DNA from 4 places in the Bacillus sp. NEB1478 genome. Region 1 is predicted to be linked to each of the others. Evidence: riboswitches for the same ligand, from Rfam matches in the RefSeq annotation. Region 1 holds a riboswitch; each other region holds the start of a gene.

Region 1 (3,112 bases):
TTTATCTTTTATTTACTTTACGTGCTAATTGATCACCAAGAAGCTGGAGCAATTGAACGATTATGATTAATAACAAAACTGTCGTGATCATTATCGTATTGTCATAACGGTAGTAGCCGAATCGAATGGCAAAGTCCCCGATCCCGCCGCCGCCAACGATACCAGCCATTGCTGAGTAACCGATTAAACTGATGGCTGTAATCGTGATGGCTTGAACAATGCCAGGCTTTGCTTCAGGCAGCATCACCTCTCGTATAATCATCCACGGTGAAGCACCTACTGCAATGGCTGCTTCAATCACGCCTTTATCTACTTCACGTAAAGAAGCTTCGATTAGCCGAGCGAAAAAAGGAATGGCAGCTACTGACAACGACACGGAAGCTGCTTTTGGTCCTATCGTTGTTCCAGTAATTAATTGGGTGAGCGGGAGCAGTGCTACAAGCAAGATGATAAATGGAACAGAACGAATCAAGTTAACAAGCAATCCCGCTGCATGTTTAATGTACAAGTTCTCAAACAGCAAACCTCGATCGGTTACGAATAGTATGATGCCTAACGGAAGTCCGGCTAATAACGATATACTTAATGAGATCGCGACCATATATGTCGTCTCAAAAAAAGCCTTATTTAAATCTGGGAGTATTGAAGTTATTGAATCAAGCAGCATTTTTCACCACCTCCAAGCTATCTAATTTGGTCGTAATGTAGGAAATGGCTTTCTCTATTTCTGATGCATCACCGATCAGTTCCATAATGAAGATGCCCAGAGGCGTTTCTTGGATATACTCGATTTTGCCATGCAGAATATTTCCTTTGAGTTTAAAGTTTTGAAACAGTTCAGAAACGACTGCTTCTTCTGCGACTGCTCCTTTGAAATGAATTTTGATAACAACTCCTCTTCTGCCTGCTAAAAGTTGTTCAGGTAAATTCATTTGCAGCACACTTCCAATGAAAGTTTTAGTCAGCTCTTCTTTTGGATGAGCAAATATATCGTATACGTCTCCAAGTTCGATAATCTCTCCACCCTGCATGACTGCCATTCGGTGACAAATCTCTTTAACTACTTCCATCTCATGAGTAATAAGTACAATCGTTATACCGAGCTTTTTGTTGATTGACTTTAAAAGATTTAAAATTGATTTTGTCGTACTTGGATCGAGCGCAGATGTAGCTTCATCACATAGCAAAACTTTTGGATCATTCGCGAGTGCCCTTGCGATTCCAACACGCTGCTTTTGTCCACCGCTTAACTGTGAGGGGTACTGGTCACTCTGGTTCTCCAAGCCGACAAGTTTTAACAGCTCTAATGTCTTTTGCTTAATTTCTTCCTTTGGTTTATTTGCAGCTTTTAGAGCAAATGCAACATTTTCAGAAACTGTCTTCGCACTTACTAAATGAAAATGCTGAAAGATCATTCCTATCTTTAACCGCTCTTTTCGAAGGCTTTTTTTATCTAAGCTAGTAATAGATATCCCATCAATTAAAATCTCGCCTGAAGTTGGTTTCTCCAATAAATTCAAACAGCGCAGAAGTGAACTCTTACCGGCACCGCTGTATCCTACTATTCCAAAAATTTCGCCTTTTTGGACAGTTAATGAGACATTCTTTACTCCAACAATCTCTCTTCCTTTAGCCGAATAAATTTTTGTTACGTTACGAACCTCTATCATCTGTTCTCCCCCTTTAAACATAAAGAAACCCTCTTCACAACTGGAAGAGGGCGAATATACATGCAATCGACTTATCTTCCAGAATGACACGCATTCTGCAGGAAGTAGCACCGTTCCCATTATGGAGGTTGCTGGACGTCATAGGGCCTGATCCCTCGGTCTCTCTTAATAAGTGTTGAATATTCAATTAATTAATTGTCATCATACTACCATCTTGAAAGTTCTGTCAATATAATTTTTTAGTCCTTTAAAGTGTAAACGCTTACATTTACTACTGTGAAATTGACGGCTAGATGCGAGGAACAGATTCTATTTTGATAAATGAATGCTATTGAAATAATACACCTCCGATTACTCGGTGCAACTCGGAGTACTGACGAAAAGATTCGCCGCTTATCATTCCAATCATTTGTTCATTTAGAAGCAAGAAGGTCAAGGAAGCAAAGTTGCGAGGAACAGAGCGTATTAAAAAATACGTGAGTACCACAGAAACACAGCTGACAAAGAGATTCACAGCTTATCATTCCAATCATTTGTTCATTTAGAAGCAAGAAGGTTGAGGAAGTGAAGTTGCGAGGAACAGAACGTATTAAAAAATACGTGAGTACCACAGAAACACAGCTGACAAAGAGATTCACCGCTTATCATTCCAATCATTTGTTCATTTAGAAGCAAGAAGGTTGAGGAAGTGAAGTTGCGAGGAACAGAACGTATTAAAATACGTGAGTACCGCAGAAACAAGACTGACAAAAAGATTCTCCGCTTATCAATGAACAAATAACAAAAAACCCACTCAATCAATATGATCAAGTGGGTTGAATATGTATATGGAGGAGGTAGAGGGATTCGAACCCCCGCGGGTCGTTAAACCCCTGTCGGTTTTCAAGACCGATCCCTTCAGCCGGACTTGGGTATACCTCCGTGTGACTGACAAGAACTATATTAACATGATTCACTTTTTAGTGTCAACATTTTTCATAAAAAAAAGAGAGGGGAATTCCTCTCTTTTTCATTTACTTCAATACCTCTTTATTGCCCATGTATGGACGCAGTACTTCAGGAATGATAACAGAACCATCTTCCTGCTGGTAGTTCTCTAAAATAGCGGCAACTGTACGGCCTATAGCTAATCCAGAACCGTTCAATGTATGAACCAATTCAGGTTTGCCTTTAGCTTCTCTGCGGAAACGAATTTGTGCACGGCGTGCTTGGAAGTCTTCAAAATTTGAACAAGAAGAAATTTCACGGTAAGCACCATAGCTTGGAATGTATACTTCAATGTCATATTTTTTTGCAGCTGTAAAGCCTAAATCAGCAGTACACATGCTTAGAACACGATATGGAAGATTTAATAACTGAAGAACCTTTTCAGCATGACCTGTAAGTTTTTCTAGCTCTTCATAAGAATCTTCCGGCTTTACAAAACGAACAAGCTCTACTTT
Region 2 (3,112 bases), 1.5 Mb from region 1:
ATAATCCGTTACTTTTTTTACGAGCTTAGCAAAAAATTGTTCCGGCAGCTTTCCCAAAACCTCTGCCTGTTCAAAACGTTTCACAGAATCACTTCCAGTCTAATTTGAATGTTCTTGAAATTCTAATGAGTTATGTTATACGCTTAAGGAAATTCTGTAAAGACTTTTTTTTACCATGGAGGGTTGTTATTCAATGAAAATTGCATGCATACAAGTGGATGTTCAATTTGGCAAACCGCAATTAAACTATGAACATATTGAAAAAAAGATACGTGAGACAGTACACCTTTATAAGCCAGATACAATTGTTCTTCCTGAGCTATGGGATACCGGTTATGATTTAACCAGATTAGATGTAATCAGCGATGATAACGGCGAAAAAGCCAAGAAGTTATTAAGCTCTCTTGCAAAAGAGTTTGCGGTCAACATAATTGGCGGCTCTGTTGCCATGAGAAACGAGCAATCCGTTTACAATACAATGATGAGCTTTAACCGAAATGGAGAGCATATTGGAACTTATTCAAAAGCCCACCTCATTACACTGATGGATGAAGAAAAATACATTTCAGCAGGAGATGCAACTGGTTTATTCAAGGTGGATGGCATTCTTTCGGCAGGGGTTATCTGCTACGATATCCGCTTTCCTGAATGGATTCGCAAACCTTTTTTAAATGGGGCAAAAGTACTTTTCGTTCCTGCACAATGGCCGATCCAGAGAGAGATTCATTGGCGGGCTTTGCTCATCGCGCGAGCCATTGAAAACCAATGTTATGTCATTGCTTGCAACCGTATAGGAAGTGATCCGAATAATACCTTTGCCGGGCAGTCGATGATTATAGATCCATGGGGTGAGATCGTTGCGGAAGCTTCAAAAACAGAGGAAGAAATTTTAGTTGCAGACCTTTCATCAACGCTCGTTGATGAAGTTCGCACAAAGGTTCCAGCATTAAATGACCGTCGTGTGGATTTGTATTAATTCGTAATCTTTTCCCAAAAATGTGGTTGACAACCTTTTATTATCGATGTAGTATAACGATTATGAATTGTGCGAATATTATTTCGCCTTGTACTTTTAATTGAATAACAGGTCTCTTATCAAGAGCAGGTGGAGGGATATGGCCCGATGAAACCCAGCAACCGACCGTAATTCCATTGTGAAATGGGGCGCCCGCAATTTAGGGGGAGCCGCTGAATGAATGAATTAAAGCGTATGGCACGGTGCTAATTCCAGCAGAACATTTTTGTTTTGCTAAGATAAGAGGCACGGGACTATACCTTTCCGAGCCTCTTTTCTTATATAGAAAAGGGGCTTTTTATATTTCAATATATAAGGGGGAAACGGAAATGAGTATCCAATTGGAGCGATCATACGAACCGTTAACTGAATTAAACGTGATAGAAGTCATTCGTGATTTAAATTATTTTCTACCTGAACACGAAAACGAATTAGTAGTAAATGAAATTGGCGATGGAAACTTAAATCTCGTGTTTCATATTAAACATCCTTCCACAAAAAAATCATTGATCGTAAAACAGGCATTGCCTTATGCAAAGGTTGTAGGAGAAAGCTGGCCTCTTACATTGGACAGAGCACGAATAGAAAGTGACGCTTTACGGGCAAAAGGTGAATCGGTTCCCCATCTTGTTCCTCAGGTGTATCACACAGATAGAACTCTAGCAGTGACTGTAATGGAGGATTTGTCCGACCATACGATATTAAGAAAAGCATTGATTGAAGGAAACACCTATTCGCAGCTAGCTGAAGATATCGGAACGTTTACAGCAAACACAGCATTTTATTCCAGTGATTTTTATCTTCATCCTTTTAAGAAAAAAGAACAAGTTGCTAAATTTATCAACCCCGAGCTTTGTAAGATCACAGAAGATCTCGTGTTTACAGATCCTTTCTTCGACCATGACACGAACGATTTTCCTAATGAACTTTCTACCAATGTCAAAAAGCTATGGAATGATAATGAACTTTTAAGAAACGTATCACAATTACGCTACTCTTTTTTAACCCGATCTGAAGTTCTGCTGCACGGTGATCTTCATACAGGCAGTATTTTTGTAACAGCAGATTCTACAAAAATTATCGATCCTGAATTTGCTTTCTACGGACCTGCCGGATTTGATTTAGGCCATTTTTTGGCAAATTTGGCACTGAACTATCTTTCACAAAACGCACATGCAAAAGAACCTTTTAACCGTGAAGCATTGCAAAATTATTTACTCGAAACGATTCAAAAAACTTGGGATACGTATGAAAAGACTTTCTCGGATTTATGGCATGAAAAAGCGGAAGGTCCCTTTTCAAAAACGAGTGGAGTATTAAAAGATTTCATTCGGCAAACATTCCAGGACAGTATAGGTTTTGCAGGATGCGAAATAATCAGACGGACGATCGGTCTTGCTCATGTAGCTGACTTAGACTCTATCGAAAACAAAGAAGTAGAACTGTTTTACAAAAAGAAAGCACTGGAGCTTGGCAGTCAGCTCATTAAGAAACGATCAAATTTCACATCGATTACTCAACTAACAGATTGGATCAGAGGTGCATAAGGAATGACAGTCACAGATAAATGGGTGGCTTCGGTTCGCTATCGAGGCAACCACCTCCTTTTATTAGATCAACAGCAGCTTCCACACAACACGGTTTACTTAAACGTAACCAGAATCGAGCATGTATGGGAAGCTATTTCAAAACTAAAAGTCCGCGGTGCCCCAGCAATTGGAATTGCGGCTGCATTCGGACTCACTCTTTGGAGTAATGCAGAAAAAGAAACGAACTTGAGTTTATTTTTAGAAAAACTGATTAAGCAGCGTGATTATCTTGCCTCTTCCCGTCCTACAGCTGTTAACCTTTTCTGGGCGATTGACCGTGTTACTTCTTCCGCTCAAAGTGCCCTATCTGTCGAGGACGCAAAAATACGAATCGAGCAGGAAGCCAAAAATATTCAAACAGAAGATGAAAATACATGCCGCAAGATCGGTGAATACGCACTATCTCTACTTCAGGACGGAGATTCAGTAATGACGATTTGCAATGCAGGTGCCATCGCAACAAGTAAGTACGGGACAGCACTTGCACCCTTTCATCTTGCAAAGGAAA
Region 3 (3,112 bases), 840 kb from region 1:
GGCTTCGGATACTTAAGATGGAATGGTACAAATATTGAAGGACAGTTCCAGTCGAGTGTTACAGAGTTCATGAAAGAAGAGAATAAAGAGTACTTAAACGACTTTAAAGGGTTTATCCTAAATTATGATCGGCATGTTCATCCAGCAGCAATGATTCAACTTGAGGAATGCATGAGAAACAGGAATCTTGATGAATCTCAAATTGTATTTACGAACCAGGATACTTCTCCTGAGAATATATTGCTTCACGGTGATGGAAGAGTATGTCTAATCGACCCAGTACCGCTTTTGTACAGTGGAGATTCGTTAGCAGGTAATTTTATAAACAATTATCATACACTTTATGCAACTTTCTTTAATTCACCACGTTACGCAAAACATCAGTTCGATCGATTTGAGGAAAAGCTGCAAACTATAGTTGATGGTTTTATGGAAGGCTATTGCAATGGTGATGCTGATGTAAAGAAACGGGTGAAACAAGAGGAGTTTATCAAACTGACAAGCTTGACCGCTTTTCAATTCAAGGTATTGCACAGTGATATGACGTTAGAACAAAAAATTCGTTACGGCGAAAAAGAGGCGATTGCAAACAGAATCCCTGTACTTGTTAAAAGAATTGAAGAGTTTCAGTGGAATTTAGATAGAAGCGGAACAAAATTGGCATAACCAGCATATTACATTCATAATCTAAATTTAATCGTTCGTGCAATGATAATGAGACTTTTGAATGACTTTTAAGATTTTTCTAAAAACGGTTGACTTTCGAAAATGAGATGCCTATAATCCTATTCAAGAACAAAATAAACATCTTCACATTATTGTGGTAAACCATATAAAATGAATATCTCTTATCCAGAGAGGCGGAGGGACTAGGCCCTATGAAGCCCGGCAACCAACAGACCACAACGGTTTGGAAAGGTGCCAATTCCTACAGATCATATTTGGTCTGAAAGATAAGAGGAGGACATCAAACCCTCTTCTTAGGAAGGGGGTTTTTTATTTTTCCCTCTTCTCAATACTTCAACATTACTTCCTAGCCTAAACCTTATTCCTGCTTTTATACCGATTTACATTCCATGATTAAATCACCTAAAGGAGAGATTCGATGACTAAACAAATTTTCCGAAGAGAGCTGAGAGCCCATGACCTATAAAAACTTGATTGAGCCAGCGCGAGAAGCCGGTAAGGTTATGTTAGGGGAGTTTACGTTAGAATCCGGTCAATTAATAACAGACTTAGAATTAGCTTTTGAAAAGGTGGGGAATTCTAGAGGTCCTGTGATTCTGCTTTGTCATGCACTTACTGGAAATCAAGATGCATATGGCACAGAAGAGGATCCTGGCTGGTGGAGAGGTCTCATCGGACCTGACAGCTATATTGATACTAATCTTTATCAAGTTATAACATTTAATGTGCTTGGCGGCTGCAGCGGCTCAACAGGCCCTGCTTCGATAAATGCCGGAACAGGCAGACCTTATCAAGACAGTTTTCCTTTCATAACGGTTAGAGACATGGTCCGTGCAGAGAGGTATGCGCTCGAAGGATTAGGAATTCCGAGATTGTCTGCTGTAATTGGAGGATCGTTAGGAGGCATGCAAGCCTTGGAATGGGCTGTTCAGTTTCCTTATCTAATTGAAAAAGTGTTCGTTCTTGCAGCAACTCCTCATTTAAATGATTACGGAATTGCGTTTAACCGATTGGCGATCCATGCGATTGAAAATGATCCAGTGTACAAAAGCGGAAACCGTGAAGAAGGGGAACGATTAATTGGATTGGAAATTGCGAGAATGGCGGGACTTTTAACTTATCGTCAGCCAAAGCTTTTTAACGATCGATTTCAGCGTACAATCCGGGATGGGGATGCAGAAGGCAAGTCTTTTTACCAAGTAGAATCCTATATGACATATCAGGGGGAGAAGCTTACCACTCGTTTTGATGTAGATAGTTATTTGACTCTTCTGTATGCGATGAATGCACACGATATTGGCGATAAACTAGGCGGATGGAAAAGGGCAGCTTCTCAAATTCAGGCAGAAGTTCACGCATTCGGTTATACAGGAGACCTCATTTATCCTCCAGAAGAAATTGAGGAGTTCGTAAAACAAACACGATACGGAACGTTCTATTCGATTGAAACCGATTTTGGACATGATGGTTTTTTAGTAGAGTTTGATAAATGGGGTCCTTATATAAAAGCGGCCTTATCACAGGAGAGTGGGTTGAAATATGGCACCTATTAAAGCAGCTTTGCTTGGTTTCGGTACAGTTGGGCAAGGAGTTTATGAAGCACTAAAAACACACAAGAGGCAGCTGGAATCTGTATTTGGGAACGAAGTCGTGATCGAGGCTATCCTCGTGAAGGATGGTTCGAAAAAAAGAGATGTGGATCCTGATGTACTTGTTACGACAGACTTTGATGCGATCTTAAGAATTCCTGATCTGCAGATAGTTTTTGAAGCGATCGTGGGTGAAGAGCCGGGGTTCACGTATTTAAGAAAAGCGATTGCGCTAGGCTGCCACATCATCACAGCGAATAAAGTGATGTTTGCCAAACACGGCAGAACACTGCTGTCGAAGGCGGATGAGGAGGGTGTTGGAATCGGTTTTGAAGCTACAACAGCTGGTGGAACACCAATCATTCGCAGTATTTCACAGCTGCTGCAAGTAAATGAAATACACTCGATTGAAGCTATCTTGAACGGTACTTCTAATTATATTTTAACGACAATTCGTGAAAAAGGATTGCCATTTCTAGAGGTCTTAAAGACGGCTCAGGAACTCGGATATGCAGAAGCAGATCCTGTAAACGACGTAGAAGGCTATGATGCTTTTTATAAGCTGATGATTCTAAGTGAACTTTCTTTCGGGAACGCTCCAAACTGGAATGATGTTGAGAGGCAGGGCATAACAGAGGTCGCACAGGAACATATTGAATTGTTCAGCCGATGGGGTTATAGGATCAAACACTTAGCACGGATCCGAAAAGAGGGTGAACAGCTTAGTGCATCTGTAAAACCCGTTTTGGTAGACACTGATCATTCCTTATACGGTATCGAAGGGGTGCAAAATGCAGTGATGGTGGAAACAAGTCTCGCCGGAAAAGTAACGATAC
Region 4 (3,112 bases), 1.9 Mb from region 1:
GTTGCTGGGCTTCATAGGGTCAGTCCCTCCGCCTCTCTGGATAAGAAAAATATGAAAATTGATTTAAATATCATCTTACATACCTCATACTCAATAGTCAACAGAATTTTTTAAAAAATTTGTTTTTTTGTTTTGAGCCCTTGTTTCTTCCTTGCCTTTTTTGATTGATAGGAAGATCCCGCCTATCCAACTTACAATTAGAACAGTATATAGCGTATAGGAAGACTCAGGTGAGACATGGAATGTATTCAGCAGTACTTTTAAGTTTGTTAAAATAATGAACCCTCCAACAAATACACCTAGTATGTGTGAGGGAATGATTCTAACAAGCCATGCTGCAATTGGAGCAGCAATTAATCCTCCGATCATAAGTGACACAACCCAAATCCATTGCACTTGAGCCCAGCCTAATGAGATGAAAAACCCGATTGAGGCTGAAACCGCTACTGCAAATTCACTCGTGTCTACAGAACCGATCACTTTTCGCGTTGTCATTCCATCTTTTGTCATCAGGACCGGGGTTGTTACAGGACCCCAGCCGCCTCCACCTGTCGCATCTAAAAATCCTGCAAGAAGTCCTAGCGGTACCAATTGTTTTTTTGTGAAGGGTTTGTTTTCTGGCTGATTTTGTTTCTTATTTTGTTTAAAAAGAAATCGGTAAAGAATATAAACCCCTAATGTGATTAGAAATATGGAAATGTAGGGTTTAATTAATTCACCAGGTATGCTGCTTAAGAAGCATGCACCGAGAAAGGCACCTATTGAACCCGGTATAATGAGTCGATAAACGATTTGACGGTCAACGTTTCCGAATTTAATATGGGATACACCCGATGCAGCAGTTGTGACTACTTCTGCTAAGTGAACGGAAGCTGATGCTGCCGCAGGAGCAATCCCGAACACTAATAACAATGTGGTGGATGTAACGCCATAAGCCATTCCTAAGGCTCCATCAATTAATTGTGCAATAAGTCCGATAAGCGCTAAAACTATTAACTTTTTCATGATCTCCTCCTTGAAAAACAAAAAAGGCTCTCAACGGTTTCGTTAAGAGCCTTCGGTTTTCCGATCAGCATTTGGTTTTAATTTTAATTATTACTATATGATTTATCGGGATAACATGTCAACGATTCATATGATTTTATTTTGAAAAGAAAGAATAATTAAAAAAAGGTCTTGATATCATGTGAATATGTTGTTATGATTTTAAAAAATTAAACTTATCAAGAGTGGTGAAGGGATCTGGCCCGATGAAACCCGGCAACCTGCTATGCAGTAAGGTGCTAACTCCAGCAGAATGTTTACACATTTTGGAAGATAAGGTAATACGCTTACCTCCACTATCTTTCCGAAATGGAAAGGTTTTTTATTTTTATAGTAAAAAATCTTAACAGAGAAATTTATGGAAAGGGTGGTTTATAAGTGGCTAACGAACAAGATGAAAATGATTTTATTCCACAGTTAAAAAAAATGTTGAGCAATATTCAATTTGGATCAATTACATTAGTTGTTCAAGACGGAAAAGTCATTCAACTGGAAAAAAATGAAAAACTACGAATTAAATAATTCGCTGACTAGAAAACTAGAGGCGGTTTTAACTTAGATGAAAAGGAATTCCTTTCATCTCCGTTAAAACCGTTTTTTTGTTTCAAAAAAGGAGGGAGTTCGTTGATCACTTATGATACTTGGAAGAATCACGAACACAATTATGATTTTGAGATAGAGAATGAAACAAAAGGCGCTTTAGATGTTTTGAGGTGGGCATATCAGCAATATGGAGATGAATTGGTATATGCGTGCAGTTTTGGAATCGAAGGAAGTGTTTTAATCGATCTCGTTCATCAAGTAAATCCAAGTGCGAAGATCACATTTTTAGATACTCATCTTCACTTTCAGGAAACTTATCAAGTGATTGAAGATGTGAAACAAAAGTACCCAACACTGCAGATTAAAATAAAACAGCCTTCATTATCCCTTGAAGAACAACTTGAACAATATGGAGAAAATCTTTGGAGAACGGATCCTAACCAATGCTGCAAGTTAAGAAAAGTGATACCGCTCGAGGATGAACTAAATGGTGTTAAAGCGTGGTTATCTGGGCTCCGCCGAGAGCAATCACCTACGAGAAAGCATATCCAATTTGTTAATAAAGATGAGAGGTTCCATAGTGTGAAAATTTGTCCATTAATTCATTGGACGTGGAAAGAGATTTGGCGATATGCCCATAAGAATAATTTACCTTATAACAAATTACATGATAATGGCTATCCAAGCATTGGATGTGCACCTTGTACTAAAGCAGCATTAGATATAAACGATCTTCGCTCTGGGCGATGGTCCGGCCACGAAAAGCTAGAATGTGGATTACATCAAGCCTAATATTCAACACAGGAGGAGAGAAATATTATGACTACTATTTCTGCAATCAAGCCCCACGGTGGAAAACTTATTAACAAGTATGATCCTAACCGATCGTTTGATCACATTCAGAAGGAAATTCCGTTAGATGCCACATCATTAAGTGATCTTGAGCTAATCGCAATTGGTGCATACAGCCCATTAACTGGTTTCTTAAATGAAGATGATTACTTTTCAGTCGTTAACGATATTCGTTTAGCAGACGGAACAGTCTGGAGCCTTCCGATTACTTTACCTGTTCAAAGTGAGACAGCTGCTGTTTTATCGAAAGGTGAAGAAGTGAGATTAGTGTTCGAAGGAGAAACATACGGTGTTTTGAAGGTCGGAGATGTTTTTCAGCCAGATAAACAAAGAGAAGCTGAAAAAGTCTACAAAACTTCAGATCAAGCTCATCCAGGGGTAAAAAAATTATTAGGTCGGCCATCCGTATATGTTGGCGGAGAAATCACACTTGTGAAACGAATACAGAAAAAAGCGTTCTCTGAATTTCATTTAGATCCATCAGAAAGCAGAAAAACATTTCAAGAATTAGGCTGGAAGAAAATCGTTGGCTTTCAAACGAGAAATCCTGTACATCGTGCACATGAATATATTCAAAAAACAGCGTTGGAGACAGTTGACGGATTGTTTCTAAATCCACTGGTCGGAGAAACGAAATCAGACGACATTCCAGCAGATGTTCGGATGGAAAGTT

What was found. Region 1 has a riboswitch for S-adenosylmethionine ahead of RGB74_RS19985 (methionine ABC transporter ATP-binding protein). Riboswitches for the same ligand answer to the same signal wherever they lie in the genome.
Region 2: linked by a shared signal. The riboswitch ahead of mtnK (S-methyl-5-thioribose kinase) and the one ahead of RGB74_RS19985 (methionine ABC transporter ATP-binding protein) in region 1 are both predicted to bind S-adenosylmethionine.
Region 3: linked by a shared signal. The riboswitch ahead of RGB74_RS15425 (homoserine O-acetyltransferase MetX) and the one ahead of RGB74_RS19985 (methionine ABC transporter ATP-binding protein) in region 1 are both predicted to bind S-adenosylmethionine.
Region 4: linked by a shared signal. The riboswitch ahead of RGB74_RS09180 (YezD family protein) and the one ahead of RGB74_RS19985 (methionine ABC transporter ATP-binding protein) in region 1 are both predicted to bind S-adenosylmethionine.

What each region holds. Positions count from the first base shown of each region.
Region 1 covers NZ_CP134049.1:3,904,554-3,907,665, forward strand. The annotation lists gene RGB74_RS19980 (methionine ABC transporter permease) at 2-667, opposite strand; gene RGB74_RS19985 (methionine ABC transporter ATP-binding protein) at 657-1,670, opposite strand; SAM riboswitch class I at 1,739-1,845, opposite strand; tRNA gene RGB74_RS19990 (tRNA-Ser) at 2,499-2,591, opposite strand; gene serS (serine--tRNA ligase) at 2,684-3,112, opposite strand, start outside.
Region 2 covers NZ_CP134049.1:2,442,575-2,445,686, forward strand. The annotation lists gene RGB74_RS12105 (pyridoxal phosphate-dependent aminotransferase) at 1-84, opposite strand, end outside; gene RGB74_RS12110 (carbon-nitrogen family hydrolase) at 194-976, shown strand; SAM riboswitch class I at 1,090-1,261, shown strand; gene mtnK (S-methyl-5-thioribose kinase) at 1,345-2,562, shown strand; gene mtnA (S-methyl-5-thioribose-1-phosphate isomerase) at 2,566-3,112, shown strand, end outside.
Region 3 covers NZ_CP134049.1:3,065,046-3,068,157, reverse strand. The annotation lists gene RGB74_RS15430 (hypothetical protein) at 1-666, shown strand, start outside; SAM riboswitch class I at 846-960, shown strand; gene RGB74_RS15425 (homoserine O-acetyltransferase MetX) at 1,143-2,240, shown strand; gene RGB74_RS15420 (homoserine dehydrogenase) at 2,227-3,112, shown strand, end outside.
Region 4 covers NZ_CP134049.1:1,853,094-1,856,205, forward strand. The annotation lists SAM riboswitch class I at 1-47, opposite strand, end outside; gene RGB74_RS09175 (sulfite exporter TauE/SafE family protein) at 91-1,005, opposite strand; SAM riboswitch class I at 1,218-1,324, shown strand; gene RGB74_RS09180 (YezD family protein) at 1,453-1,566, shown strand; gene RGB74_RS09185 (phosphoadenylyl-sulfate reductase) at 1,669-2,379, shown strand; gene sat (sulfate adenylyltransferase) at 2,407-3,112, shown strand, end outside.